DNA from 3 places in the Arvimicrobium flavum genome. Region 1 is predicted to be linked to each of the others. Evidence: predicted binding sites of a transcription regulator. Region 1 holds the regulator's gene; each other region holds the start of a gene.

Evidence for each region. Region 1 encodes PhoB, which activates phosphate uptake and scavenging genes when phosphate is short. Its sites were predicted from a motif close to TGTCATNNANCTGTCAT; they were not measured.
Region 2: the regulator PhoB is predicted to act here: its motif matches at 1,142-1,158, upstream of PD284_RS15460 (HAD-IIA family hydrolase).
Region 3: the regulator PhoB is predicted to act here: its motif matches at 1,024-1,040, upstream of PD284_RS04370 (UDP-2,3-diacylglucosamine diphosphatase).

The regions. Positions count from the first base shown of each region.
Region 1 covers NZ_JAQGPN010000001.1:1,538,413-1,540,674, reverse strand. The annotation lists gene PD284_RS07620 (vanadium-dependent haloperoxidase) at 1-495, opposite strand, end outside; gene phoB (phosphate regulon transcriptional regulator PhoB) at 651-1,340, opposite strand; gene phoU (phosphate signaling complex protein PhoU) at 1,358-2,065, opposite strand; gene pstB (phosphate ABC transporter ATP-binding protein PstB) at 2,096-2,262, opposite strand, start outside.
Region 2 covers NZ_JAQGPN010000001.1:3,209,250-3,211,511, forward strand. The annotation lists gene PD284_RS15455 (MurR/RpiR family transcriptional regulator) at 1-297, opposite strand, end outside; gene PD284_RS15460 (HAD-IIA family hydrolase) at 337-1,068, opposite strand; gene PD284_RS15465 (metallophosphoesterase family protein) at 1,205-2,074, shown strand; gene PD284_RS15470 (ABC transporter permease) at 2,067-2,262, shown strand, end outside.
Region 3 covers NZ_JAQGPN010000001.1:886,875-889,136, reverse strand. The annotation lists gene PD284_RS04375 (OmpA family protein) at 1-908, opposite strand, end outside; gene PD284_RS04370 (UDP-2,3-diacylglucosamine diphosphatase) at 1,067-1,900, shown strand; gene PD284_RS04365 (BtaA family protein) at 1,931-2,262, shown strand, end outside.

The DNA of each region.
Region 1 (2,262 bases):
GGCCACCGCCCGGCCATAGGCGGTGCTGCGGCCGGCGACATCTTCGGCGACGCCCGAGGCTGCGGCCAAATGCAGGTTCCGTTCGACCAGCTTCAGCGCGCGTAGGCCGGTCGGTCCGGTGTTGGAGAAGAGCTCGCGCACGGCATGCGCCATCGCCGCCTGGACCACCACGGCGTCCGCATAGGCCGCGCCGTTCTCCCGCGCCGGAACGGGCTGCAGCCCGTTTAGCTGGCCCGCCAGGGAGCGCAGTCCGGCCGAGCCGCCGGCGATCGCCTCGAAGGCGGTCACTCCGAGATAGGCGAGCGCCCGGCTGGCGACCGGGGGCGAATAGGTCGGCGTGTGCCGCACCAGTTCGAGGACGAGACGGTTCCAGGCGAAGATGATGGGCTGGGGCTGGGAAGCAGGGGGCGCAGCCATGGCGGCGGGGACACGCGCGGCCAGACACGCGATCGTCGCGACGATCGCCACCGCAACCGTTCGGCGCGTTACCTCCACGTGCACCCTCCCCCAGGTTCCCGTCGTACGAAGGCCTCAGGTAAGCATGCCGCACCCGCCTCGGACAAGGCGGTTGCGGCCACTGCGAACTCGCAGTTCGTCAGTTCCAGGATAGCTGTTTCTTGGGCAACTTTTCGCCCGAGGCCACCTACCCGCTACGCCTCGTTGATGGCGTAGCCGGCGCCGCGGATGGTACGGATGACGTCCGGCATGCGGCCATTGTTGACAGCCTTGCGCAGCCGCCCGACGTGAACGTCGACCGTCCGCTCATCGATGTAGATCGTTTCGCCCCAGACATTGTCGAGGAGCTGGCCACGGGAAAAGACGCGGCCGGGATGCTGCATCATGAATTCCAGCAGGCGGAACTCTGTCGGGCCGAGCTTGATCTCGGTCTTCTTGCGATAGACCCGATGGGATTCGCGGTCGAGCACGATGTCGCCGACCTTGAGCACGCTGGACAGCACCTCGGGCTTGGCGCGGCGCAGCAGCGCACGCACGCGCGCCACGAACTCGGGCGTTGAGAACGGCTTCACGAGGTAGTCGTCAGCGCCCGTCGAGAGGCCGCGCACGCGGTCGCTCTCCTCGCCGCGCGCCGTCAGCATGATGACCGGCAGCCGCTCCGTCTCCGGCCGCATCCGCAGGCGGCGACAGAGCTCGATGCCGGACACCGCCGGAATCATCCAGTCGAGCACCAGCAGGTCGGGCACGTTCTCCTGCAGGCGAAGCTCGGCTTCGTCGCCGCGGGTGACGACCTCGACCTGGTAGCCTTCGGCCTCCAGATTGTAGCGGAGGAGTTCGCACAGCGGCTCCTCGTCCTCCACCACCATGACCTTGGGAGCAATCATCGGCCTGTCCTGCAGCTTCAGTCGGCGAGAGCCGACGCCGACGTTTCGTCGAGCTTCGGCCGGTTGAGCGGCAACTGCCTGCCGGTGATCACGAAATAGGCGTTCTCGGCGATGTTGGTGACATGGTCGCCGATGCGCTCCAGGTTCTTGGCGCAGAACAGGAGGTGCGTGCAGGCCGTGATGTTGCGCGGGTCCTCCATCATGTAGGTCAGCAGCTCGCGGAACACCGCGGTATACTTGGCGTCGATCTGGCGGTCGTCGACGCGCAGTTGGACAAGCGCCTCGGCATCCTTGCCGACATAGTGTTCGATGACGCCTTCGACCTGCTCGAGCACCTGGGCGGCCATCAGCTCGATGCTGTTGGACGGCGCCTTGGGGATGGCCGTCATTCCGACCGCGCCGACGCGCTTGGCGATGTTCTTGGCGAGATCTCCGATGCGTTCGAGATCGGCCGCCATGCGGATGGCCCCGACCACGGCGCGCAGGTCCTGCGCCATAGGCTGGCGCAGGGCGATCAGCCTGATCGCACGGTCGTCCAGCTCGCGCTGCTTGGTGTCCATGATCGCGTCGTCGGAGACGACACGCTGCCCCAACGCCACGTCGGAGGCCAAGAGCGCGCGGGTCGCGGCCTGCACCATCCGGCCGGCATGCTCGCCCATGTCGCGGATGAGCTGATGGATATGCTTCAGGTCCTCGTCGAAGGAGGAGACGGTGTGCTCGCCCATGATGTCCTCGGCGTCTAGAGTCGCGTCCACTCAGCCGAAACGGCCGGTGATGTAGTCCTGCGTGCGCTTGTCGTCGGGGTTGGTGAACATCTTGTCCGTCGCCCCTTCCTCGACCAGGTAGCCGAGGTGGAACATCGCGGTGCGCTGCGACACGCGCGCGGCCTGCTGCATGGAGTGCGTCACGATGACGATCGTGT
Region 2 (2,262 bases), 1.7 Mb from region 1:
CAGGTCCTCGTGGATGAACTGGACCGGCTGCACCAGGTCGCGCGCAAGCGAGATCTTGATCTGCTGGAATCCCCGCGCTCCGAGCAACTGACATAGCCCGATGACGCTCCCCTCGCTCGCTTCCGCCCGCTCGGCGACTTCCGTTACCGACATGTGGACGACCTCGGCAGCGTGATCGGTTATGAAATCGGCTATGCGGCCGGCCGTCGGCGGGAGATCGCGACGGATCGCCCGGATCCTGTCCAGCACGCCTGCAACGCCCTGCCCCGTGTCAGTCTTCTCGCGATCCGCAACCATCTTTGCGCCCTCCACTCTGCCGTGCTCAGCGGTCCGGCTTCAAACCGCAACCTGCAGGAGTCGCGCTCTGCGTATCTCTCCGCGTTCCACCCGCAGAAACCGCATGCCGATCCTCCTCGATCCCAGCCCGCCGGTCTCCGGATTGTCGCCAATCATGAGAGCGTCCCGGGCAGCGATCCCCAGCCGGGCGCAGCCCATCTCGAACAGCGCCGGCTCAGGCTTTCCGATCACCCGGTACGGAATCGGCCCCACGCAGGCGAGGATCGCCGCCGCCAGTGCGCCAGTTTCCGGCACCGGCTCGCCATTGGCGCCCGGGTGGTTGCGATCGGGCGCAGCCACGAAGAGCTGAGCGCCGTCGCTGAGCGCCTCGGCGGCGGCGGCCAGTCTCGCATAGGAAAAATGGCGATCTCGGGCAACGAGCACGATGTCCGCACCCTGCACTTCGATGCGAAGGCCTCTGCGACGCGCATAGGTGCGCAGCGATGCGCTTCCCAACAGCAGAACGGACGCCCCCGGATACTCGGCGGCAATGGTGTCGATGGCCGCCGTGCCGGCCAGCAGCAGTTGATCCTTGTCGATGGCCAGGCCCATGCCGAGCAGCGTGCGGGCCAACTGGTCGGGCGTATGCTCGGCGTTATTCGAGACGATGACGAACCGGCCGCGCACCTGCTCAAGCAGCCACGTTGCATCCGGGAGCACAGTCCGGCCCGCGATCAGCGTTCCGTCCAGATCAATGAGATAGCCGTCGGCATCGAGGTCAGATTCAAGCAAGGCGGTATCCTCTTCGGGCGCCGATACCTGAATTGAGACAAGCTCAATGTCAACGAGATTGTTGTTGAGATGTTTTCATCATAGTGTCACAGAGCGGCGCTACCCCTCGGCGAACAACGTTTCCGTCAGGGCCGCCATGAAGATCGCCATCATTACCGACATCCATCACGGACCGCAGTCCCACACCAAGAAGCCGGGCTGGGACGGGCTGCCGTTGTTGGAGCGGTTCCTCGATCGAGCCAAGGCCGAGAAGGTCGATCTGGTGCTCGACCTGGGCGACCACATCTCCGACACCACTCACGAGGACGACTATCGCGTCGCCTCGGAAGTGGCGGCGGTCTTTGCCGGCTATGACGGCCCGCGCGTTCATGTGATGGGCAATCACGACGTCGCCAACCTTTCGTTGGCGGACAACGAGGCCATTTTCGGACAGTCCATGCAGAGCCGGGTCGTGGACCTCGGCGAAACGCGCCTGCTGGTATGGCAGCCCGGCGTCCAGCTCAGCCGGCAGACCGGTTTTCCGGCCGCCGCCCCGGCCCTCGGCTGGCTGGTCGATGCGCTGATGGAGGATGAGCGCCCGGCCATCATCGCCACCCATGTGCCGCTGTCCGGGCACTCCCAGATCGGCAACTACTACTTCCAGCGCAGCCCCCTTCACTCGAGCTATCCTGATCACGCGCAGGTGCGAGAGGCGGTCGAGGCCACCGGGCGCGCCGCGCTGTGGCTCTCCGGCCATGTGCATTGGAACACCGTGACCAACGTCCGCGGAATCCAGCACGTCACCGTTCAGTCGATGAGCGAGCGCTTCACGACCATGCCCGAACCGGCCGGCGCTTATGCCGACCTCGAAATCGGCAACGGCCAGTTCGCGATCACCGTGCATGGCGAGGACCCGTTCCATGCGAGGCTCCCGTTCCGCGCCTCGGGTATGCGTCCCTGGATGCGCCCGCTGGATAGACTGGAGGCGCCGTCCGCAGCTCCGGAGCTGGAGCCAGCCGGTGCTTGATTTCCTCGCCAGACGCATCCTCGGCGCCGCAGCGACGCTGCTGGTGGTCGTGGCGGCCGTGTTCTTCGCCACCCGCCTCTCCGGCAATGCGATGGACTATCTGCTGCCGCCGGGCATCGACCTCGAGACCAAGGCGGCGATCGTCGCCCGCTTCGGCCTGGACCAGCCAATGCTGGTGCAGTTCGGCA
Region 3 (2,262 bases), 650 kb from region 1:
GTGTCGGAGCCGTCGGAATCCGTGAACCCGGACACCTGGACCTTCAGCGCGGGGCATTTGGTCACAACGTCCAGCACGCTGCCGAGCACGTGGTCGCTCTGCCGATCGAGCCGCGCGCTGCCGGTACGGAAATAGATGGCTCCCGTCTTTGACAGCACGTCAAAGCGGTTGGTGCATTCCTCGCGGGAATACTCCGTCTTGGTCGCGTCGGTAGCGATCGGTCCGGTCGTTTGCGTCGCCGCGACCTGGACGAGCTCCGGCTTGGCCGCCGGCTCGGTTCCGAAGACGAAATCGAACGATACCGAGGCCGTCGGCACGATGTTCGTCACATTGGCCGCACGTTCCAGCTTCTCGATCGCCGGCAGCAGGCCGAAATCCTCGACCTTGACGGCGACCGGAGCGTGAGACGCGACGGACACGAGGTTGTCCGTGAGCATGGTGACCGCGACGTTCGCCGTGATCTCCTTGTCGACGCCGTGCAGCGAGAGCTTCACCGGCAGCGGCACCACCATCCGGCGCTTCTGCGGCAGGTCGGCGAAAGCCGCTGGGTCTACCTTGGCGGTTATCGTCGCGTTGGGGAACTCGAAGGTCTCGAAGAACAGGAAGCGCATCCGCACGTTGCGGATGTCGACGCCCGTATCCACCGAATTGAGATCAAGCGTGATGGTCGCCGATCCGTCGGTGTCGATGCTGCCGGAGATGTTCCGGATCGTGTTCGTCTCGACGATCGTGTTTTTCTTGACCGACTGGTAGGTGAGCGTCGACTGCGCAGGATCCAGCGTCCATGTCGATGCCGCGCCGGCAGTTGAGACAAGAGCGCCGCCCATCGCCAGCGCGAACGCGCTTAGCGTGGCAAACCTGCGGAGGATCGCCCACCAGGCGATCTGCGAATGCATGATGCCCGACATTTTCCGACCTCGAAGTCGCGTATGGCGCATGCCCAGCGCTGCCGTCGGACGATGGCCGCAAGGAGAATAGCTTAACTGCAGCAATGTTGCGAGTGTGAAACCTCACATCGGTCCCCGTCATCCGCCTGTCACGCACGTTTGCTCAAAGGCGCTGCATGATGAATGCCGCGCCAGCCGATTCAGGAACGAACACCGGGACGCGAAAGTACCGCACCCTGTTCCTTTCCGACGTGCATCTCGGCACCAAGGGCGCGCAGGTTGCGGCCCTGCTCGAGTTCCTCAGGCAGCACGACGCCGAGACGATCTACCTGGTCGGCGACATCGTCGACGGATGGCGGCTTCGCTCCGGCTGGTACTGGCCGCAGTCCCACAACGACGTGGTGCAGAAGCTGCTGCGCAAGGCGCGCAAGGGCACGCGGATCGTCTACGTGCCGGGCAACCACGACGAGTTCCTGCGCGAATATTGCGGCATGAATTTCGGCGGCATCGAGATACGCGAGACCGACATCCACGTCGCGGCGGACGGCAAGCGCTATCTGGTCATCCATGGCGACGTCTTCGACGTGGTCGTGCGCCATGCGCGGTGGCTCGCCTATCTGGGCGACTGGGCCTACGAGATCGCGCTTTGGCTCAGCACCCACATCAACGTGGCGCGCCGCCGGCTCGGCTTCACCTACTGGTCGCTGTCGGCCTGGGCCAAGGTCAAGGTCAAGCACGCGGTCAACTTCATCGGCAGGTTCGAGGAGACGCTGGCCGGCGAGGCCCGCCGCGAAGGCGTCGACGGCGTGATTTGCGGGCACATCCACAGCGCCGCGCTCCGCGATTTCGGCGGCCTTGCCTATGTCAACACCGGCGACTGGGTCGAAAGCTGCACCGCGGCGGTGGAGCATTTCGACGGACGCATCGAGATCATCGAGTGGTCGACTGTTTCCCGCGAACTGAACCGGCAGCGGGCGGCCGCAATCCCGCTCTGGCGTCGCCGCGCAGCATAGACCTCGGTTGGAGGAACCCCCGTGAACACCATCTCGACGACATGGCCCCAGCCCCCATCGGCGACGCGGAAGCAGGCGGCAGCGCGGCTGCGCCAGGCTGTGCGCAGGAACTCCGCCCTGTCGCCGGCCGGCATCGGCGAACGGCTCTTCGCCAAGCTGTTCAGCGGCCTTGTCTATGCCCAGATCTGGGAGGACCCGGAGGTCGACATGGCGGCACTGGCGATCGAGCCGGGCAACCGCATCGTCACCATTGCGTCGGGCGGCTGCAACGCGATTTCCTATCTACTGGCCGACCCGGCCCGCATCGAGGCGGTCGACCTCAACCGCACCCATGTCGCCTTCAATCGCCTCAAGCTGGCTGC